2 regions of the Priestia flexa genome follow, and region 1 is predicted to be linked to the other one. Evidence: riboswitches for the same ligand, from Rfam matches in the RefSeq annotation. Region 1 holds a riboswitch; the other holds the start of a gene.
What was found. A riboswitch is a leader RNA that binds a small molecule or an ion and turns the genes downstream of it on or off. The one in region 1 is predicted to bind glycine.

Region 1 (12,029 bases):
TACTTTCTTCAGCTAGATAAAATACTTAGGGGCACAGCTTAAATAGTGTGCTCCTAAGCAATCGTTATCTTCTAAAATTCCATTCAACAGAAGCATATTTCTTTTGTGCTAATTCTTCTACGTAACGCTCTTCTTGTTCTGTTAATTCATAAGGTTCTAAGTCAATATCTAAAGCGCTAGCAAAGCCTTTATAAAATGCTTCCTTCGCTTCTTCCATTTGGATTTTACGGCCTGCAATAGCATTGATTGCAACAGCTTTTGAACGAAACGCACGCTGCATTCGCTCTTTCACACGATCATTTGGATAATTAAATACGCTAAATAATTTATCTTCGTCAATCTCTAATAAAATAGAACCGTGCTGTAAAATTACACCTTTTTGACGCGTTTGTGCACTTCCAGCAATTTTACGCCCTTCTACCACAAGCTCATACCATGAAGGTGCATCAAAACAAACAGATGAACGTGGATTTTTCAAACTATTTTTTTCTTCTTCTGTGCGAGGGATTGCAAAATATGCTTCCAGACCCAGCGAACGAAATCCCTCTAATAACCCTTCTGAAATGACACGATACGCCTCTGTCACCGTCTTAGGCATGTTTGGATAGTCTTCCGATACAATGACGCTGTAAGTAAGCTCCTCGTCGTGCAAAACGCCTCGTCCCCCTGTTGGTCGACGCACAAATCCTAATCCTAATTTATCTACCTGTTCAAAATTGATTTCTTTTTCAGCTTTTTGAAAGTAACCAATTGATAATGTTGGAGGATTCCAGCCGTAAAATCGAATCGTTGGTGGTATTTGACCAGTGCTATGCCACTCTAAAAGCGCTTCATCAAGTGCCATATTGTAATATGGCGAACGTTCTTTTGAATCAATGAATCTCCATTTTTGCTTCATTTTTCTCATCCCTAACTAGTATAGTAGACATTTACATATGTAATAAACTTAATCCGTTTTTTAGTCTACCAAAAGATAAGCAGAAGGAAAAGAAAAGTGAAGCAGTAATTTTTTACTTTTCTTTCGTAAAAACTATCGTGACTTCAAGAAGAATCCCTTTACTTCTAATTTCATTCACTTATATAATAAGACTATGTATTTTGTCGAAGAAAGGAAGAAACAACATGTGGGCACTAATCATTGTACTTGCGGCAATTATTATTTATTCTGTCGTAATGTTTTTTTACCAACGTCGCATTATGAAAACGTTAACGGAAGAAGAATTCCGCAGCGGTTATCGTAAAGCACAGCTAGTTGATATTCGCGAACCAAATGAATTTGAAAACGGACATATTTTAGGAGCAAGAAATATTCCTCTTTCACAGTTCCGTATGCGTATAAAGGAGTTCCGTACTGATCAACCTGTTTATATTTACTGCCAAAGTGGCATGCGAACTGGTCGTGCTGCTCAGCTCTTGCGCAAGCATGGTGTGAAAGAGATTCATGACCTAAAAGGCGGATTCAAAGCTTGGAACGGCAAAATTAAAACAAAAAAATAAACCACAAAAACAGCCCCTTCTTAGATGAAGGGGCTGTTTTTTAACTTTCTTTTTGATAGCGAAGTACAGGCTTTCTTGCTGCAAGCGTTTCATCCAATCGCTTCACAACCGTCGTATGAGGTGCTTCTTGAACGATTTCCGGATTTTCTTCCACTTCTTTTGCAATTTGAATCATTGCATCAATAAACGCATCAAGCGTCTCTTTTGATTCCGTTTCAGTTGGTTCAATCATCATGCACTCTTCGACAATAAGAGGGAAGTAAATTGTCGGTGGATGATACCCAAAATCAAGCAGTCGCTTCGCAATATCCAGCGTGCGAACACCGAGTTTCTTTTGCCGCTTCCCTGATAAAACAAATTCATGCTTACAATGACGATCAAACGGTAAATCATAATGCTCTGACAATCGTCTCATCATGTAGTTTGCGTTTAATACCGCATTTTCCGTTACCGCTTTTAAACCATCTGGACCCATAGAGCGGATGTACGTATAAGCACGTACGTTAATACCAAAGTTGCCGTAAAACGGTTTAACTCGGCCAATGGACTGTGGGCGATTGTAGTCGAAAGTAAAGCCGCTTTCCGTTTTGACTAGTACCGGTTTTGGTAAAAATGGAATTAAATCTGCTTTTACACCAACTGGACCAGAACCTGGACCACCACCACCGTGTGGACCTGTGAATGTTTTATGAAGGTTTAAATGTACAACGTCAAAGCCCATATCGCCTGGTCGTGCTTTACTTAATACAGCATTTAAGTTCGCTCCGTCATAATAAAGCTTACCACCAGCTGCATGAACGATTTCTGCCATTTCCAAAATATCTTCTTCAAAAAGACCTAACGTATTTGGGTTTGTTAACATAAGAGCTGCTGTTTCTTCGTTTACTACTTTACGAAGATCATCTAAGTCTACCAAACCATGCTCATTAGATTTTACAGTAACTGTTTCAAATCCAGCTACTGTTGCCGAGGCTGGATTTGTACCATGAGCTGAATCAGGAACGATTACTTTCGTACGCTTCGTATCACCGTTTGCTTCATGATAGGCACGAATCATCATTAACCCCGTCCACTCACCATGAGCACCTGCTGCTGGCTGAAGCGTAACTTCATCCATGCCTGTAATCTCTGTTAAGTGCTCCTGCAAATCATACATGAGCTCAAGAGCACCTTGAACCGTTTCTTCATCCTGAAGTGGATGAATATTAGCGAAGCCTGGAATACGAGCTGTATATTCATTAATTTTTGGATTATATTTCATTGTACAAGAACCAAGCGGATAAAAGCCAGAGTCTACTCCATGGTTACGTTTTGAAAGAGCAGTATAGTGACGCATAATGTCTAGCTCAGATACTTCTGGAAGTTCTGGTGCTTCGGTACGTACATATTCTGCTGGCAACACTTCTGTACTGGTTACTTCCGGCACGTCTAGTTCTGGTAATGAATAGCCAACGCGTCCTTCTTTACTCATTTCAAAAATAAGCGATTGATGTTGATTATGCATAAAGATCCCCCAATTCCTTCACAAGTTGGTCGATTTCTTCTTTTGTACGGAGTTCAGTAAAAGCAAGTAGCATGTGATCCTTAAGCTCATGATAGTCTCGGCCTAAATCATAGCCACCAATGATATGCTTCGCTAATAACTTTTGATTTACTTCCTTACTGGGTTGAGGTAGTTTTACAACCAACTCATTGAAAAATGACCCATTAAAAACAACATCTACTTCGCTTGCTTTTAATGCGTTATATGCATAATGCGTTTTTGATAAATTTTGCGTAGCCATTTCCTTTACCCCTTGCTTTCCTAAGGCAGTCATCGCTACTGAAGCTGCAAGTGCATTTAACGCTTGATTTGAACAAATGTTTGAAGTTGCTTTATCACGGCGAATATGTTGCTCACGTGCTTGAAGCGTTAAGACAAAGCCGCGCTTACCATTTTCATCAATCGTTTGACCAACTAAGCGTCCTGGAATTTTACGCATTAACTTTGTCGTTGTAGCAAAGTAGCCGCAGTGAGGACCACCGAACTGTGTTGGAATACCAAAAGGTTGTGCATCTCCTACAACAATATCAGCACCAAACTGACCCGGAGGAGTTAACAATCCAAGAGATAGTGGATTGCTTGATACAACAAACATTCCTTTTCCTTGATGAGCAATGGCTTCAATTTCTCTTAAAGGTTCTACTTGACCAAAGAAGTTTGGATACTGAACGATGACAGCCGCTACATCATCATCCATGCGCTCCTTCAGCACCGTCAGATCCGTTACGCCGTCTTTGCTTGGTACTTCTACTACTTCAATGTACTGACCTGCTGCGTACGTTTCTAACACAGCTCGTGATTCAGGGTGAACTGTTTCTGAAACTAACACTTTTTTCTTTCTCGTTTGACCTGCACTTAACATGGCTGCCTCAGCAAGTGCTGTACCACCATCGTACATGGATGAATTGGCAACATCCATTCCTGTTAGCTCACAAATCATCGTTTGAAATTCAAAGATAGCCTGCAGCTCTCCTTGCGAAATTTCAGGCTGATATGGTGTATAAGCTGTGTAAAACTCTGAACGCGAAATAACGTGATCAACAATAATTGGCATATAGTGATCATAAACACCTGCTCCTAAAAATGAAGCGTATTCCTTTACGTTCTTATTTTTAGTAGCTAAGTTTGTTAACTCTTTTACTAACTCAGATTCTGATGCCGCTTTTTTTATATTGTATTCCCCTTGGAAACGAACGCTTTCTGGGATATCTGAAAACAACTCATCCACTGAAGACACGCCAATTGCCTTTAACATTTGCTGCTGATCTTCTGATGTCATTGGTAAATAACGATGTACCATTCTTTTGTCCCCTCTCTTTAATTACCCAACATTATTTTGAACGCTTATAAAAAGGTGTCTTCACGACTTTTGCTTTTAAACGTCTTTTTCGCACTTGCACATACACTTCTGTACCTAGCTCAGCATGTTTAGCATCGATAAGTGCAAGACCAATGTTTTTATTTAAAGTTGGCGATTGTGTGCCTGTTGTAACAAAGCCAATCTCTTCTTCCTCACTAAACACTTCATATCCATGTCGTGGAATTCCTTTATCAATCATTTCAAGCCCAACAAGCTTGCGGTTTGGTCCTTCTTCACGCTGACGCTTTAATACCTCTTTGCCGATAAAATCTTCTTTATCCGTTTTCACTGCGAATCCGATACGTGCTTCAATTGGCGTAATATCTTTTGAAAGCTCTTGACCATATAAAGCTAAAGTTGCTTCAAAACGAAGCGTATCTCGTGCTCCTAATCCACACGGAACTACCTCTTCATTTTTTAAAAGCTCAGTCCAAAGCGTTACTACATCTGATGCAGAACAGTACAGTTCAAAACCATCCTCGCCTGTATAACCTGTACGTGAAACAAGCGCTCTCACACCTGCTACTTCTACATCATCTTTAAATGTAAATGGTTTCAAGTCAGATAATGATTCATCTGTTAATTTCTGTAAAACACCTTGTGCAGCTGGACCTTGCAAAGCTAGTAAAGCAAACTCACTTGAACGATTTACAAGCTCAATACTCTCTGGCTTATGCTGCTGTAGCCATTCGAAGTCTTTTTCAATATTTGCTGCGTTTACAACAAGCAGGTAGTCATCTTCTCCTTTTTGATAAACAAGGAGATCATCCACTGTGCCCCCATCTTCATAGCACATCGCGGTATATAGTGCTTTACCTGGACGTAATACTGAAACATCATTCGTCATAACTTTTTGTAAAAATGCCAAGCTATTTGTCCCTTTTACATCAAACTCTCCCATGTGAGAAACATCGAACAGGCCAGCTTTTGTACGAACCGCATGATGTTCTTCTTTAATAGATGAGAATTGAACTGGAAGAGCCCAACCTCCAAAATCAATAATCTTTCCACCGTACTGTTGATAGACATCGTAAAGTGGTGTTTTGTTTAGCTCAGTCATTTAACATCCTCCTCATATAAGGCCATTTGCTTTGGTTTCGGGGAATCATCGTATCTTTTTTACACATAAAAAAGGACAGAGAACTCCCTGCTGTATAGCAGGAAGTCTCTGTCCTTTTCACCTGAAAGTTTACCCGTTAAATAGGTTTGCCTCGTGGGTGGTCTATTCGAAATAGACGCTCTCCAGAGTTGCGTCCAACAAGAGTCTTTTTGCCTGAGAGATTCACATGTTGTTTGCTCCTTCGGCGCCACTTTAAAGCAGTCTCTCCCCTTGTCATCATTCGCCTCTATAAAGTTTGTAATTTTGGGCATACTACTAAGAAACTATTACTTACACACATCAATAACAAAATAGTTCATTTAGTGACAATCTATTTTCTATTTTAAATTTTCTAAAATATATTTTTATCCTACATGATTCTGTTCAGCAGTTCAATAAAAACTTTCAGAAAGGAGCAAAACTAACGATGAACATCAGTATGAAGAAAGATGAAGCATGGGAATCTACTTTTTTAAGTAAACTTGAGCAAGACGGCTCTTGGTCTGATTGGGAAATGTATAAATTAGCATATGAAATCGAGGAGCACACGTTAATTACTGAATTTGAAGGCCTGCAAGCACCTCGCCATTTAACAGACCTAACCCCGCATCCACACCAGTTAGAAGTAGCTAAAAAAGTGGTAGAAGAAATGAATGGAAAAGCGATTTTAGCTGACGAAGTGGGGCTTGGAAAGACAATTGAAGCAGGACTCATTTTAAAAGAATATATGATTCGTGGTCTTGTGAAAAAAGCCCTTATTCTTGTACCAGCATCACTTGTATCCCAATGGGCAATGGAACTTAACCATAAATTTTTTATTCCTGCTGTTCCACAAAAGAAAACATACGTGTGGGAGCAATGCGACGTAGTAGTATCATCCATTGATACAGCCAAGCGCTCTCCTCATCGCGAAATTGTATTAGAACAAGATTATGACCTTATCATCATTGATGAAGCTCATAAACTAAAAAATAATAAAACAAAAAACTATGAGTTTGTTCAAAGCTTAAAGAAAAAGTTTTGCTTATTATTAACAGCGACACCAATTCAAAATCGAGTAGAAGAGATTTTCAACTTAGTTTCGTTATTAAAACCAGGCCACCTAGGAAACAAAGATTATTTTGCTGATTTATTTTCTGCTAAGAAACGTTCTGTTCAAAATGATGAGTATTTAAAGGAACTCGTTAACAAAGTGATGATTCGAAACCGCAGGCAAGACACAGGTATTGAATGGACAAAACGAATTGTTCAAACCGTTCCTGTTGAGTTTTCATCTGAAGAACGAGAGTTGTATGATCAAATCACTTCATTTAAGCAACATTCAAATTTACCCAGCAGTTCCTTTGCAATTTTAACATTGCAGCGCGAAGCTTGTAGCAGTCGCGAAGCAGTATTTATGACCTTAAAAAGCATGCTTGAACGCCAAGAGGACGAAAACAGTGAAAAAGCTACTCAGATGCTTAAACCACTCCTTGAAAAAGTACAAACCGTTCCTCAAAATGCGAAAGCAGAAAAGGTAATTGAATTAATTCAACAGATTAATGATAAAGTCATCATTTTTACGGAATATCGAGCAACTCAGCTTTATTTACAGTGGTATTTAAAACAACACGGTATTACATCTGTTCCGTTTAGGGGTGGATTTAAGCGTGGAAAAAAAGACTGGATGAAGCAGCTTTTTGAAAGCCATGCTCAAGTTTTTATCGCAACGGAAGCTGGAGGTGAAGGAATTAACCTTCAATTCTGTCACCATATCATTAACTACGACCTACCTTGGAACCCAATGAGATTAGAGCAACGAATTGGACGCGTTCATAGACTGGGTCAACAGCATGATGTGCACATTTATAATCTAGCAATTGAGAATACAGTCGAAGAACATATTTTAAAGCTACTTTATGAAAAAATAAATTTATTTGAGCGTGTTGTTGGTGAGCTCGATGAAATTTTAACCAAACTAGAAATTGATAACATTGAAGATCACATTCAAGATATTCTTCTTCATTCACGAAGTGAAGGAGAAATGAAAATTAAGATGAACAATCTTACATCCATTATTGAATATCACGAAGATGAAGAAGGTGAACAGCATGCAGCAAACTGACATTCATCAATTTCTCAAAAAATATTTCACGGCACATAACTGTGACTTGACAGAAGACAACCCATCTTATTTGAAGGTTCAGCTTACTATTGAAATGGATAAAGAGCTTATGAACCGACCTTTTTATTGGCATTATATTGAAAAAACAGGCGGGGAACCTAATCCTGCTTCACTTACGTTTATCACCGATCCAACTTATGATGATTCATCTGTACAAGGCGAAAAAATTCACTTTGGCTCACCGCGTTTACATCAAATTTTTGGATCAGCCCAAAAATTTGGAGGATTCGTTCACTTATATGAAAAAATGCATTCTCACTCACAATCGCAGCGTTCACTTCAGCCTTGGCTTGCTTTAAATATGAAGGTGTCGTATAAGTGTGACCGAAAAAAAGATGAATTACTATCGCTTGGGTTAAATTTAATTACGGGAGCGATTCTTGATAACTTTCAGCTGATGATGTCCAAACAAAACTTCACGTCAAAGATTCCTGATTATTGCTTTACGCTATCACCAATTATTCGCCCCAAAAGCGGAATTTCAAGATTATCAGCTTATGTGGAAGATCACATTTCAAAGCAGCCGATGGATTGGGCAAAAAAAGCGCAAGAAAGATGGTATGAAGACCTTGCACTTTTAGATCATTTCTATGAGAATATGGAAGAGCTACCCGAAAGCTATACGACAGAAAAACAGGCTTTACAAGATTTATATGAGCCTGTTATTTTAACGAAAATTGTAAACGGCGGATTGTTTTACTTGTCTGAACAAACTGTTAATCATCACCTTTCACGTCATTTCGTATAAAACATTCTATAAATAAAAAAGGTAAAAAGAGCGCAGGCTACTTTTTACCTTTTTTCGTATTTCGATACCAGATTTGAAATGAAAGAGGAATCATTCCAAACCACCTATTAAAAAACGGATCTCGTGTCTTTTTCTTTTCAATTCGTTTGGTTTTACGAATTTCTTTCGGTTGATCCATATATTGAACAAGCTGCTGCGTTACGTACTTCACGTAGTCGTTTGTTTTCACATCATCATCTCCTCACGAACTAGTATATCCTCGCTGAAAAGCTATTAATCAAAAGCAAGAAAACTTTGTGATGATGTAACACATTCTTTCCTGACTAATAATATGATACGTTATATTATTTTGTAAGAAAGAGGTTGAAACAACTATGAGTCATTCTGGATTTGTTCCTGATAATTCGAATATTAAGAAGACGTCTGGTACACCAAACTTATCGTTTAACTACCAAAACAGCGTATTATTTAAACGAAACACCAACAACATTGCGTATCAAGTAACATCTACACAGCTCCCTGCCATGATTGGTGGAGCTTTTGTAGACTTATATTTAACTAAAGGCTATATGAGAGAACCTCATTGGCACCCAAATGCTTGGGAGTTAGATGTGGTGATTTCTGGAGAAGTCGAGGTATCAATTATAGATCCCGATACGAGCACCCTGCATACGTATCGTATTAAAAAAGGAAATGTAGCATTTATCCCAATGGGTTGGTGGCACTGGATTGAACCATTAACAGAAGAAGCGCACCTTCACCTTTTCTTTAATAACGACCAGTTTGAATCAGCAGAAGGTTCAGACATCCTTCGCTTAACACCTCCTGAAGTGTTTCAAAAAGCTTATAATGTCAACGAAAGCCAAATTAAACAAGCATTGGAACCCATTGATGAAACGGTTGTGATTGGACCTCCTTTCACTAACCATTCAAAGCGTAATGTAGAACATTATCATGTAAAAATCAAAATTAATGATAAAGATGTTGAAATTGATGATTAACAACAAAAGACCTTGATTTCTTCATAAACTCAAGGTCTTTTGCTCTATCTCTAAACCCAGGCAATTACCTTACCGCTTTCTCGCTGAAAAGTAATTGTATGAATAAGCTGTCTTTCTTCTTTTGTAGCGCAGCGAACGTGAATAGTCACACTATCCTCTGTCTGCCTTAGTATTTGGTACTTAACGGTTCCTGAATCATAAGTTAGTACCCCATCGCTTTCTTGTGAAAAATTATTTGTTTGAACGTCTGCTTGTAAATCTCGAACTCCTTTTTGCAGTAAATAGTCTAATTCATAGCGCTGATTTACTTCGGCGTAAAACGTACTTTTCGTTACAAAATACACCAACTGGTGGGATAGTAAAAATAAAAATAGCGCACTAAAGGCTAGTACAAAGGGAAGCGCAAAACCCGCTTGGTACGCTTTCCTATCTTTATTCAACATCCATAAATGTTTTAATCGTTGTTTCATGAATTTCACCGTGTTTATATACCACCTTAATATGAAGCAGATTGCTTTCGTATTTGTACTCAATTAACTTCACAAACTGCAAGACAACTTCATGACCACTCTGGTCAACCCTACGCCGAACCTTATCATTAAAAGGTTCATACGTAACTAAAGGCTCTCCATCTATTCGTAATGATAAAATTCTTTCGTTAACGCTAACATGATGCGCTCTTCGATACTCCTTTGTTAACTGCTGAATAAAGATTTCCCATTCCATTTCTGTTGCTAGGTCATCAGGGGCATATTTTTGGTTAGCCAATGACAAGACAGGCGGAATAAAAGATACTATTACAAAGAAAATCGTTAAACTAAGCAACATTTCTACTAATGTAAAACCTTTTTGGTTCCTCATTTTAACGTAGATTCACATCTTTCTATGATTTTCTGATTAGTTCTTTTCCAAGAAACACACCACTTTGGAACCGGTTCTTCTTTGAATACAAGGAGGTATTCAACCCCGTTATACATCCTCTTTTCAGAGAGTAAGTGCTTTTGATCAGCATCCGTCATGACTTTTTCATACAAAAGCGCATCTCCTACATACATTCGCTTCTTATCTTTTTCAGCTTGTATTGCTTGAATATATAAAGGAACAATCACAGCGGTGAGCATAATCAGCGCACTGAATGCTACTAGCATTTCCAGTAATGTGAAGCCTGTTTGATTATTATATTTTCGTAACATAAAAGCGTCCTCTTCCAATTTGGAACGTGACCTTATATGTTTCTTTGTTACTTGAAATAAACAAGCTTTTTGCCTGCGAAATATTTCCTTGCTCATTGTATTGAATCGAACTTGTACCACTGCTAAACACAACGCGAATATTCGAATGATAACCTCTTTGCATAATGGGCCTTTCAGCTCCAATCTTAAGCAACAAATATCGGGAGTTGGTTGGCTCAAATGTAAGCCTTGCCGGACGCTGAGTAGTGATGGCTATTTGTTGCGTATAAAAGGTATCTGCTTGAAGTTGTCGTAAAAATGAGGTTAACTGATAGTGGACCATAAGAGGTTTTAAATTGATGACGATGATTAACACCATAACTTGCACAATGGCTAACACGATTAAGGACTCGATTAGCGTAAAGCCTTTTTGATTCATTTTACGAGTTTCCATCACTCGCTGATACGCGTCCATCCGTACCTATTGTAATTTTCGAACCATTTGGACACACCGTTCCTTCTTTTAAGTATCCTCCGCTTTCAAGCTCGTTTAAAGTAGGCTTTGTTCCGTTTTCAAGCTCATACACCTGCACTTGTGCTTCCACTGTTTTCACTAAAGCCGAGCATCCTTTATTGTTAATAACAGCGTTATGCTTTAATACATTTGGCACCATAATAAGCAATAGCACTGTAATAACTAACATAACAATGAGCATCTCAATTAAAGTAAAACCTTTCTCATTTTTTAACATGTTTGAATCCCCTTTATAAACTCGACATAATTTCTAGCATTGGCATCATGACTGACATATACATAAGTAGAATAACGATACCAATAAAGGCGAACGTAATGGGCTGAACATATTTGAGAATGTGAAAAACCCATTCTTCCATTCTCTCAACCATATATAGGCTGTAGTCGTACAATTCTTTTGCTAAATCCCCATTTTTTTGTCCATGAACAACGACCTCTGCTAAATCTTTTTGATAATAAGGACGTGTTTGTAAAATTTGATTAAGAGATTTTCCAGCGGCAAGTTCTGTTGTGAAAAGCTTAGCTTCTTCTCTAAAAAAAGGATAGTGTTGCTGCAGCTGAAAGAGCGAGAGACACTCATAAATTGATAGTCCACCTTTTAATAAATTACTCGTATGAACCGCGAAAAAATAGGAGTTAAACAGCTTAGTGAACTGCTTCATAAAAGGAATTTTCATCAAAATGTTCATTTTCTTTACAGGAGCAAGCTTTTTTGTACTAATAAGATACAGACCTCCTATTAGCAACAAGGTTCCAGAGATTCCAAGAAGTGCGTGTGGAAAGTAAGACATAGTCGACATAAAGATAAGAAGAAATGGTGATTGTTCGTGTCCCATTGTTTTATAAAGAGACTGAAAATGCGGTAACAAAACGGTGCTTAATATAAATAAAATCCCAAGGATGAAACTTA
Region 2 (12,029 bases), 1.6 Mb from region 1:
ACAACGAGCCGATGCCTGAGATTATGAAAACACAAGTGATGGATATGGTGCGTGAACACGTCAGCGAAACGTTTGAAGCAGAAAGCGTAGAACTTGAACAGTTTGAGTCGGACATGGAACTGTGGGCAACAAGTGAAAAGCATGAGCTTCAAGAACGTTTGGATACCCATCAAGTTATGGAAGCTGCTGCTCATATCGTCGAGCATACGCCTGATGCCGAGCTTAAAATGAAGCTTGGCGAAACGGAGATTAAAGGACTGTTAGCGGATTTCGGGGAAAATATTCACTTAGCGAAAGTGAACGGACGCTACGTGGCGTTAATTGAAGCAGAATCGATTTTGTTTGAAAAAGGCGCGTCTCCAATTGAGTTTCATAAGCCTGGGGATTTGCACGGGATTATTGAGAAAATCAGCAGTAAAAAATGGGAAGAATGAGCCAAAAATAATAAACGGACGCATCTATTTTTTACTTTACTTGCAATACTGAACTGTTTCTGTTATTCTTAAGAAGAATTATTTTTGTTCGGTAAGGATTGACAAGTTAACAACTTTCGTCTGAAGATTTGAGCAAGAATAGTAACACAATGTGTGCAAAGCACACGAGGAGGCAACAACAATGGAACAAGGTAAAGTAAAATGGTTTAACGCAGAAAAAGGTTTTGGATTCATCGAGCGCGAAAACGGAGACGATGTATTCGTACATTTCTCAGCAATCCAAAGCGAAGGTTTCAAATCTTTAGATGAAGGTCAAGCTGTAACTTTTGAAGTAGAGCAAGGTCAACGTGGACCTCAAGCTACTAACGTTCAAAAAGCGTAATTAATACGGACATCTATGTACAGACTCTACTTGTAGAGTCTGTTTTTAATTTACATTGAAATTTGGACATAATAAAAACCCTACTCACGAATGAATAGGGAACATCAAAACACAGATAGTAACTGGTAAAGAAAATGGTAAACTTAGTATAGCATAGTATTCTTATAATACCTAATTTTTTATTACACATCTCATGATAATCAGTAACTAGCCATCCACTGCGGTATCCGCCCTCTCCCTCTTTCTCCTCGTCTTAACTTTCACTTATTTGTACAGTTACAATAATTTGTTTACATTCTACTTTAAATATTCTCAAAATACAGTATTTTAAACTCATGCCTTTTTTAACTAATGGCACATTAAACAAACAATCACTACTTTAGACTCAACTGTAAGAGCTATTTCAGATGGCTCAATAGAAAATGCAGATACAAGCTTTTGGGACACGCTTGCCACCCAAACAACTCGCCCTTCTGGAGAAGACGAGTAATAAAGATTATCACAGGAAAGCGACTGATAGGCGCTTTCCTTTTTTTCTATTTATAACAATTGTACCCTTTTCCCTTTGCTGAACTATTGATGAAAAGCCTTAGCTCCTACCTCTCCTCTCACCTTTTGCTTCTATTGCTCTATTTTTAAGTGTGATATAGCACAAAACACTCTCCCATTCTAAGTAAACATGATGAAACAATAGAAATGTTCAAAAAACATTGACTATCTTTTCTTTTGTTGATATGATTTTTCTATTGGTTTTTGAGCCAATGTTAAATTGAATATTCCCCAAGCAATGATTGTTGTGGATAACACTACAACAGGAGCAGCTTCTGGAGAGACCGCTTAGGTGGCGCCGAAGGATTCACAATCTCAGGCAAAAGGACAGAAGAGTAACGATACATACGTATGTTATTCGATGACCTATTCGAGATTGGATTCTTCCAATCTCTTTTTTTATTTTCTATATTATTTTTGAGGTGATTATTATGCAACAAAAGCGCGCTGTGGTTAGCGTAATTGGACAAGATCAAGTAGGGATTATTTCAAGCGTCACAACTGTCTTATCAAATCAAGGTGTTAACATCCTCGATATTAGTCAGACAATATTACAAGATTTCTTTACGATGATGATGATTGTCGATGTATCAGCTATTGAACTAAACTCGCTACAACATTCTTTAAATAACGTTAGCGAAGAGCTTGGTTTAAAAATTCACGTGCAGCTTGAAGAAACGTTTCAAGCTATGCATCGCGTATAAAAGGAGGAATAAATATGAGTATTGCTTTAACAGAAATGATGGAAACCATCCGAATGGTTCAAATGGAGAACCTCGATATCCGTACAGTAACAATGGGTATCAGTTTAAGAGACTGTGCTGATTCTAACTTTGAAACAATGAATCAAAATGTCTACAACAAAATTGTTTCATATGCAGGTGAATTAAAAGAAACTGCTGAACAGGTTGAAAAAGAATATGGAATTCCAATTGTAAATAAGCGTATTTCAATTACTCCTATCGCAGAGATTTTAGGTCATGCAACGGTTGAACAAACAATCACGCTCGCTAAAACATTAGACCGTGCTGCACAGCAGGTTGGTGTCGATTTTATCGGAGGCTTCTCAGCTCTTATTCATAAAGGAATTTCAAAGAGTGATCAAACGTTGCTAGACGCGTTACCTGAAGCCCTTAGCGTAACAGAACGCGTTTGTTCTTCAATCTCAGTAGCCACCACTCGTACCGGTATTAATATGGATGCTGTAAAACAGCTCGGCGTTATTATTAAAGAAGCGGCTAAGCGTACAAAAGATCGTGATGGCATTGCTTGCGCCAAGCTGGTTGTGTTCTGTAACCCTGTTGAAGATAATCCGTTTATGGCCGGGGCTTTTCACGGCTCAGGTGAAGGTGAAGTGGTCTTAAACGTAGGTGTTAGTGGCCCTGGTGTTGTTTTAAATGCACTAAAACGTCATCCTAATGCTGATTTAGGTGAGGTATCTGAAGTAATTAAAAAGACGGTATTTAAAATTACGCGCGCTGGTGAGTTAATTGGACGCGTAGTGGCTGAACGACTAAACGTTCCCTTTGGCATCATGGATTTATCACTGGCTCCTACTAATGCTATTAACGACAGCGTTGCTGAAATTTTAGAAGAAATTGGGTTAGAACGTGTGGGTACTCATGGTACAATTGCTGCGTTAGCACTTATGAACGATGCTGTGAAAAAAGGAGGCGCAATGGCTAGCTCTTACGTTGGTGGTCTAAGTGGGGCTTTTATTCCGGTCAGTGAAGATAACGGGATGATTAAAGGAATTACCGACGGTTCTCTAAATCTATCAAAACTTGAAGCGATGACCTGCGTATGTTCTGTTGGTTTAGATATGATTGCTTTAACAGGAGATGTTAGTCCTGCTACGCTTTCAGGAATGATTGCTGATGAAGCGGCAATTGGAATGATTAACAAAAAAACAACCGCAGTACGCGTTATCCCTGTTCCCGGTAAAAATGAAGGTGAAATGGTAGAATTCGGTGGTCTTCTAGGACGAGCTCCAGTCATGGGTGTTAACCCTTATAGCTCTGAGCGATTAGTAAATCGCGGTGGACGAATTCCTGCTCCCCTACAAGCATTGATTAATTAAGTAAAAAGAGTCAGCGTAATCATTACTCTTCACGCTGACTCTCTTTATATGCTTGCAGACAAGATTTGCAAATGCAAGAATGACTAGATTTTGCTTTTAACGCATCTGGAAACTCTTCTTCTGCGCACCAGCAAGTAAACTCTTCTTCTTTTAAAACATACTGACATCCATTCTTTTTTCCACACAGTGGACAGGTTCTGTTAATCATAACTCACTCTTTCTTTACATCCCAATGTGTAGCTTTATCAAAGATTGGCTTCCATATGCGCTCCGGTAAATAGCCAACTCCGTAGGAAGAACCAAGACCCATTGTTGATACAATAAGATGACGACATCCTTTTTCCCAAAACCTGCTGCTTGCTTTCACTTTTACATCCTGAATCTTTCTGCGCTGCATAACCGTTGTTTTTCGAGTAATAAACTGCGATCGAACACTTAAAAATTCATGGGTCATCGCTACGCCTCCTTGGTGATATCCAAACCATGTTAACAACGAAGTAGCTAACAAGATGACAACCACTCCCCACACAAGCTGAACTTTCCAAAAGCTGATTGCTACTGCTGCAATACAAGCTGTAATGAAGACATATGATAGCTTATACCATACATAATTGCGCACTACGTTTGGCTTAAACTCAAGATAACGATAAGTAGGAAGATACTCTGAAAAAACCTCCGTTATTTCCTTTTGTTTTAAAAATGGGTGTAAATACACTTTTTGCTCTAAATCAGAAGTTACGACTTTTAACGAAATGGCTCCCCAACCAAATAAACGCTGAAGCAAACCTTCTTCAACTGTAACCGCCTTAATTTTTTCAAAAGGAATCGTAAGCGAGCTTTTGTTTAATAGCCCGTATTGAACTTGAAGGTGCTTTTCATAGCGCTCCACCATAAAATTACCAAAGCGGATTACGTACAAGATAATAGAAAGTATATATGCTATGCATAAAATAAAAAATACTAATATGATAATAGCTAATATAGACTGCGTAACAATCTGTTCATAAGCATCTTGAATCCACGGGTTGATTAAGTCATCCACGTATTCGTATAGTACACCTAGTCCAGCAAAGATATAGCCAAAGTTCGCCGATAGCGCAGCAGCAATCACTAAGCGACTGGTAGGCACCTTTAATGTTTTAATGATTTGTTTTCTTTCAGGACTCTCTTCTACTGAAAAAGACTCCCCTGCTTGCAGCATTGTTTTTAACTCATGGGCGTCTTTCATTAAAACACCTGGTAAATCGACTTCTGCACCCATTCCTGTTCCACCTGCTGTTTCAATACGAAGCCGTGCCAGTTTAACTAGGCGAAATAGAAAAGGCTGATCAATTTGAATCGATTGAATACGCGTTCGTTGGATAAAACTATTTTCTTTTTTAAAGACTCCTTTTTTAATTCGAATTTCTTTTTCTGTAACTTCGTAGCGAAATGTTTGCCATTTAACAAATGCAAAAAACAAGCTGATACCTATAATAATTAAACCAACCCACCAGTATGTCAGTACTTTATCTCGCTGAAGAATGATTAAAAATGCAAATGGTAAAATATTGTCTTTTATGTACTTTGCAGCTTGAACAATAACGGCAAGTGGGTGCAGCTTTTTATTCATATTCGTCCTTCACCTCTGCCATCTTTGCGATTGTTTCGCGTAAATTATTTGCGTCTTCTGATTGTAGTGCCGGAAATTCAAGAAATCCTGCAGCTGTTACAACATTAATTGAAGCCAGACCGTATTTACGCAAAATTGGCCCCGTTGATGTTTCCACATGTTGAACCTTCACAATCGGCACTTTTGTATGATTCCAGATAAACAAACCTTTTTGTACTTCGATATGCGTCTCTGTTAGTTGATACGAATACACTTTCATGTAAATGCTCGGAGCGATGACAACATAAACAATAAAGCTAACGATTAGCAGAGCTCCAGAAACCCAAAAAATCCAGATCCACCAATTAAAAAAATAGACAAGAACATAATAACCAATCGTTCCTGCTAACCACAATATATGTGGCAATAGCGCTTGAATTCTCATTGCGCTTTTTGCTTCGGAAGGTAGCTTCCCCTGTAAATGTGTAATTTCCATATGTATATCCTCTCAATTCATGTATTCTTTCTTCTTATACGCTTGAGCTGCCCAAAAAGTTTCAATAATATGTATTTTTTCATATTTTTTCTAATTTGTATACAAAAAGAGAGTAGGACATACCAAAACAAATTTTCAACAAGACGAACACTCCCTTTTCTCACCTCCTTACATTGTCACAACATGTTCGTTCCATTGCGCTACGGCCACTCGCTTTCCGCGGGGAGGAACCTGAGCTTCCTCGCTATGCTGCGGGATCTCCGTTTTCCCTCTATTTCCCGCAGGAGTCGAGTGCCCTACGCTCCATTCCACCCTGTTTCCAAACTAGGTTTTCCCAATCAACAAAAAACCTGAACGATTAAAAGTGAGGAACTCTCAATCGTTCAGGTTTATCATTGACTGAATTACTTATGTCCCAGCCTCTTTTTATTCATTATTGATAAACGTTCTTTTTTACGTCACTTTGTACTGCTGCGCGCTCTACTGCTTCAGCAACAGCTTCATGTACATTAACATTTAGCGGATGAGGCACTAGATCCCCTGGCTTTGTTGAATTTGCAATCGCTTCTGCAGCTGCAACTAGCATTTTGTGAGTAATATCACGAACACCAGCGTTTAGTACGCCACGGAAAATACCTGGGAATCCTAATACATTGTTTACAGAGCGTCCATCTGTTGCATAAATTGCACCAGCTTCTAACGCATCTTCTTGTTCGATTTCAGGTTTTGGATTTGATAGAGCCAAAACAATTTGTCCCTTTTGTACCCATTCTTTTTTAATAAGTCCTGGTACACCAGTTGTTGCAATAACAATATCACTTTGCTCCATTAGCTCTTCTAAGCTATCAACTGTTTCGCCTCCATAAGAGCGAAGACGATCTTTTGCTTCTTCAGATTTATCAGCGCCAACTACGCTTTCGACACCATATGCCATTAGCATGCGGCATATGGCAATACCAGCTGCCCCAAGGCCAATTTGACCAACGCGAGCTTGTTTTAAGTTAACACCTGCACTGCGACAAGCTGAGATAGCTGCAGCTAACGTAACTACGGCCGTTCCATGCTGATCGTCATGCATAACAGGAATGTCTAGTTCTTTCTTTAAGCGCTCTTCCACTTCAAAACAGTGTGGAGAACCAATATCTTCAAGCAAGATACCACCAAATCCTGGTGAAATATTTTTAACTGTTTGAATAATTTCTTCGGGACTATTTACATCTAATAAGATAGGAATAGCATTAATATTAGTAAGCTGATCAAAAAGAGCTGCTTTACCTTCCATAACAGGCATACCAGCTACTGGTCCAATATTACCTAAACCTAAGATTGCTGTTCCATCTGTTACAACAGCTACAGTGTTGCTAATGCTTGTATAAATTTTTGCTTTTTCCGGCTGTTCTTTAATCGCCATACATACGTTAGCTACACCTGGTGTATACACGCGTCGTAAATCCGCTAACGTTTCAATTTTCATTTTACTTTTCATTTGAATTTTCCCGCCTTCGTGAGCGTGTAAAACTTCATCTGAAACTGTGTGTAGCGTAATTCCGTCCAAGCTACGAACTGCATCTAGTAATTCTTCTAGCTGCTCTTCGCTCTCAACCTGTACAGTAATACTTCTTCGCGTATAGTTATGGCCTACCTTAACTGTTTCAACCTCGCCAATATCGCCACCTACGCGACCAATTGCCGTAGCTACTCGTCCTAGATTTCCTGGTACGCTTGGTGTTTGAATCATTAAAGTACGGATAATATTGCTCATGTTGACTCCTCCATTTTTATCATTTTAGTGTTAATTATCAGTCTGTCTACTTGTCTAACGATTATTGACGATCAAAAAGTGAGTTACCTGCAATACCTGGATTTGTCATTTCATAAGGATTTAAGATTAAATCTAGCTCTTCTTCTGTCAATACGTCATGTTGTAAGCAAAGTTCCCGTACAGATTTCCCTGTCATAATGGCTTCTCTGGCAATACGAGAAACAACTTCATAACCTAAATGTGGGTTAACTGCAGTAATGACGCCTACGCTTTTCTCTACATATTCTTTCAACCGTTCTTCGTTTGCTTCAATACCTTCTAAGCAATATTTTGTAAACGCGTCAAAACCGTTGTTCATAATGCTAATAGACTGCAGTAGGTTAAAGACAAGCACAGGCTCCATTACGTTTAACTCAAGCTGTCCTGCTTCTGAAGCTAAGCAAATGGTATTATCATTTCCAATAACTTGGAATGCTACTTGGTTAATCAGCTCTGGCATTACTGGATTTACTTTTCCAGGCATAATAGAAGATCCCGGCTGACGAGCAGGAAGGCTAATTTCTGCTAAGCCTGCCCGTGGACCTGAAGCCATTAAGCGTAAGTCGTTTGCAATTTTAGACATATTCATCATACACACTTTTAAAGCAGCAGATACTTCGGTATAAGCGTCTGTATTTTGCGTTGCATCCACAAGGTGCTCAGCGCCATATAATGGTAGTCCACTAATTTCTGCTAGATATTTCACAACGTTCTCAATATATTTCGGATCAGCATTTAAACCTGTTCCTACCGCTGTTGCTCCCATATTCACTTCATATAAGTGTTGGCGAGACTGGCTTATACGTTTAATATCTCGCTCTAAAACACGGCTATATGCAGCAAATTCTTGTCCTAAACGAATAGGTACTGCATCTTGAAGATGTGTTCTTCCCATTTTAATAATTGGATCAAACTGCTTCGCTTTCTTTTTAAATACTTCAACCATCTTGTCCATTGTTGCTAATAAATCATCTAATAGGCGCAATGTTGATAAATGAATAGCCGTCGGGAACACGTCATTCGTAGATTGTGACATGTTTACATGACTGTTCGGACTAAGCTTTACATAATCACCTTTTTCATAACCCATTAGTTCTAGCGCTCGGTTTGCAATAATTTCGTTCATATTCATATTCATTGACGTACCCGCTCCACCTTGAATGGGATCTACAATGAAATACTCATGCCATTGACCTGCAATCACTTCGTCAGCCGCCTGTACGATAGCGCTTCCAATACCATCGTATAATCGTTTTGTATCCATATTCGCCATAGCAGCTGCTTTTTTGATCATCGCAAGAGCACGAATCATCTCTTTGTTCACTTTGTATCCAGTGATTGGAAAGTTTTCAACTGCGCGCATTGTTTGGACACCGTAATATACGTCTTTTGGAAGTTCTTTTTCGCCAAGAAAATCTTTTTCAATACGACTTTGCTGTTCCTTTTTCGCCATACTGCGACCTACTTTCTATTAGTTAATCTTTATGTGAGCGTGCTTAATTCTCAGCTTTTTTGTTTTAACTAGCGTACTACGCTGTATGACGCCTTCTATTAAACACTTAATATACGCTTTGATTATAAAGAAAATTATACTAATAATCAAGGTAACTCCAAAAGAGGTTTTACTTTTTTTAGTATCAAAACAAAAACACCTGTTCTCATTTCTATTAAGCGATTATTTTTTATCATAAAAAAGGGTTTTATCATAAATAAACGAAATGTTATTACTATACGCTGTGAAAAGGAGGACCTGTATATGAAAGCCATTTGTGTATTTGCTGGATCTAATTCTGGTGTTCATCCTCACTATAGAAACGCTGCCGTAGAACTTGGAGCGTATATGGCTCAACACGATTATAAATTAATTTACGGTGGCTCAAAAATGGGCCTGATGGGTGAAGTAGCCAATGAAATGTTAAAGCATGGTGGTCACGTAGTTGGCATTATGCCAAAAGGGCTATTTAGCGGTGAAATTGTTCATACCGCCCTCACGGAATTAATTGAAGTAAGCAGCATGCATGAGAGAAAAGCCACCATGCACGATTTATCTGACGGCTACATCGCTCTTCCAGGAGGGTTCGGTACGTTTGAAGAATTGTTTGAAGCACTTTGTTGGGCACAGATTGGAATTCACAAAAAACCAGTTGGATTACTCAATGTTAATGGATATTATAATGCGTTAATGAGTATGGTTGAACATGCTGTAACAGAGGGCTTTTCACAAGAATCAGCCATTCAGCTTATCAATATTTCAAGCAGCCCGCAATCGTTAATTTCATCAATGATGAACTTCACTCCTCCTTCCACTCGTTACACAAAATGGAACAACACTTCTTCTTAAATCAAAAAAAGAGTACGCTACTGTACTCTTTTTTTATTTCTCTTCTACATATTTTCTATTCACTTTGGACATTCTCTAAAAAAAGAGAGAATAGGGAGATGGTGTCATGGAGCACCTTTTTGATTTGCTGTTACGAGGAATATTAGCTTATTTTTCTCTGCTTATCTTAACTAGAATTATGGGAAAAAGAGAGCTATCCAAGATGAACTTCAGCGACTTTGTTGTGGGAATCACCATTGGATCCATTGCTGCTAAGGGCGCGGTTGACCATAACCAACCTTTTACTAACTATATACCAGCTTTGGTCATCATTCTCGTCCTTGAAATTTTATTTTCTTACCTTTCAATGAAATTTGATAAATTTCGGCTATTAAACAATGGTGAGCCCATTATCTTAATGGAAAACGGGCGAATTCTTGAACAAAATTTAAGAAAGGCACGCCTAAATGTCGAAGAGCTTGCTAGTCAGCTTAGGCTTCAAAGTATCTTTTCTTTTCAAGATGTAGAAACGGTCCTTATTGAACAAAACGGTGGCTTTAGCGTGCAGTTAAAACCAAGCCACCAAGCTGTCACCATGGAAGCAATGAGCATTGTTAAAAGCCGCAGTGGACTACCTCGGCTTCTCATTAAAGATGGAAAGCTAGTTGAAAAAGAATTAACTGCGTCCTCTTTTACACTCGACTGGGTGCACCAACAGCTTTCTATTCGTAATATCGCCAGCATTTCTGATGTTATGCTTGGTCAAATTGACCGTAGTGGCTTTATCTATATTGATTTGTATGAAAAAGAACAAACGACGTAACAATTTCTGCTGCTTCCTGTGAATTTTTGCAAGAGTCTATCAATAAAAGCGGTATTTTCTCGACTGCTCTGGGATTTATTGCTGGAGCAGGAACTTTTACAGTATTCGATGTATTGTTAGCTAGAAAAGGTGGTCATAATCCCAAGCGCTCTACTTCCCAATGTAAACAAAGTTCTGGTTTAGATTATTTTTCTTATCAGCTATTGTAAAATTATCCTTATGATGTATATAATTACAATGTTATTTTCAAGAAAAGAATGGAGACTTATCATGCGCTACTCTGCTTTTTTATGTTGTTTTTTTGTTTTTATCACGCTATTAGTTGGATGCCAAGCTATAAATGATGCTTCTCAAAAGAATGATTCGATTGAAGCTGAAAAATTAAAGGCTAACCACTATTCATATAATGAAGATCAACGTGATGCTATTTCTGTTATTAATGAGCTTCCTGGACATGAAAATGTTCATAACGTAACGTTGCAAACCAAAAAATCTCCTTCCTATATTTCAGTTGATTATACACAAGCATCGACCGAAACGAGCAGGCAGTTTGAACACAATTGGTCGGCGGATTTTACTAAAAAACGCGTATTCAACAACGCTACCATACTGCTTGGGTTGATTGACCATGCTGATTCTGTCCACTTTAACGTTCATACCGTTGTTCCTCAAAGCATTACGATTACACGTGCAGAACTAGAAGCATTCTATCGACATCCGCTTACACCAAATGCTTCAAAGGGTATTCAAAACGTTAACGTTGAAAACAATGACAATGAGTATAAAATAAATGAGTTTTTTCGTCGTCACCCAATTACAGAACTAGACTAATCACTCTGTGCGAAGCATCTTTTAGCTGCTTCGCTTTTATATGCCTTTTCGACCTTACGTGTGTGATCTAGGAAACTTCCTTTCACGTAACTTGAACAAAAATTGAACTACCTGTTCTTTTGTAGTACGATATGAACATATTGTCATAGAAAGGAATTATTAAAATGGCCTATAAAATGATTGTACTAGATTTAGATGATACTCTTTTACGAGATGACCATACAATCTCTCCCCGTACAAAGCAAGCTTTAATGGATGCGCAAGAAGCCGGAGTAAAAGTTGTGCTAGCCTCCGGTAGACCAACCTATGGCATGGTTCATATTGCTGAAGAGCTTCGACTAGCTGATTACGGAAGCTTTATCCTCTCCTTTAACGGAGCAAAAATTATTGATTGGCGTACTAAGGAAGAATTGTTTAGTAGTACATTATCACCTGAAACCGTTCATCAATTAGATGCATTGAGTAAACAAGAAAACGTATTGATTCATACCTATGTAGGAGATGAAATTATTACGGAAGTAGAAAACGAATTTACGGATATCGAAAGCAATATTACTGGCTTACCTATTAAACTAGTACCTAGCTTCGTTGACGCTGTGAAAGATCCTGTTGTAAAAGTCTTGATGCTTGCACCAAGTGAAGAGCTGGTTCATGTTGAAGAAAAGCTACAAAAACAGCTTGATGGACAGCTAAGCGTTATGCGCTCAAAACCATATTTCTTA

Region 2: it holds a riboswitch for glycine, as region 1 does, so the genes downstream of both, LZP85_RS06855 (ACT domain-containing protein) here and gcvT (glycine cleavage system aminomethyltransferase GcvT) in region 1, are expected to answer to the same signal.

What each region holds. Positions count from the first base shown of each region.
Region 1 covers NZ_CP090431.1:2,936,581-2,948,609, forward strand. The annotation lists gene LZP85_RS15110 (lipoate--protein ligase family protein) at 65-898, opposite strand; gene LZP85_RS15115 (rhodanese-like domain-containing protein) at 1,123-1,497, shown strand; gene gcvPB (aminomethyl-transferring glycine dehydrogenase subunit GcvPB) at 1,538-3,001, opposite strand; gene gcvPA (aminomethyl-transferring glycine dehydrogenase subunit GcvPA) at 2,994-4,340, opposite strand; gene gcvT (glycine cleavage system aminomethyltransferase GcvT) at 4,372-5,460, opposite strand; glycine riboswitch at 5,567-5,648, opposite strand; glycine riboswitch at 5,652-5,740, opposite strand; gene LZP85_RS15135 (DEAD/DEAH box helicase) at 5,927-7,603, shown strand; gene LZP85_RS15140 (YqhG family protein) at 7,590-8,411, shown strand; gene LZP85_RS15145 (YqzE family protein) at 8,449-8,640, opposite strand; gene LZP85_RS15150 (cupin domain-containing protein) at 8,786-9,412, shown strand; gene comGG (competence type IV pilus minor pilin ComGG) at 9,463-9,882, opposite strand; gene comGF (competence type IV pilus minor pilin ComGF) at 9,845-10,273, opposite strand; gene LZP85_RS15165 (type II secretion system protein) at 10,270-10,605, opposite strand; gene comGD (competence type IV pilus minor pilin ComGD) at 10,589-11,023, opposite strand; gene comGC (competence type IV pilus major pilin ComGC) at 11,025-11,336, opposite strand; gene comGB (competence type IV pilus assembly protein ComGB) at 11,350-12,029, opposite strand, start outside.
Region 2 covers NZ_CP090431.1:1,338,101-1,350,129, reverse strand. The annotation lists partial or broken gene LZP85_RS06870 (DUF3898 domain-containing protein) at 1-434, shown strand, start outside; gene LZP85_RS06865 (cold-shock protein) at 616-816, shown strand; partial or broken gene LZP85_RS06860 (carboxypeptidase) at 1,175-1,306, shown strand; glycine riboswitch at 1,631-1,706, shown strand; gene LZP85_RS06855 (ACT domain-containing protein) at 1,797-2,069, shown strand; gene LZP85_RS06850 (PFL family protein) at 2,084-3,445, shown strand; gene LZP85_RS06845 (cysteine-rich CWC family protein) at 3,468-3,653, opposite strand; gene LZP85_RS06840 (PH domain-containing protein) at 3,657-5,057, opposite strand; gene LZP85_RS06835 (PH domain-containing protein) at 5,050-5,532, opposite strand; gene LZP85_RS06830 (NAD-dependent malic enzyme) at 5,966-7,294, opposite strand; gene aspA (aspartate ammonia-lyase) at 7,356-8,786, opposite strand; gene LZP85_RS06820 (LOG family protein) at 9,090-9,674, shown strand; gene LZP85_RS06815 (YetF domain-containing protein) at 9,781-10,476, shown strand; gene LZP85_RS06810 (DUF4825 domain-containing protein) at 10,747-11,307, shown strand; gene LZP85_RS06805 (Cof-type HAD-IIB family hydrolase) at 11,472-12,029, shown strand, end outside.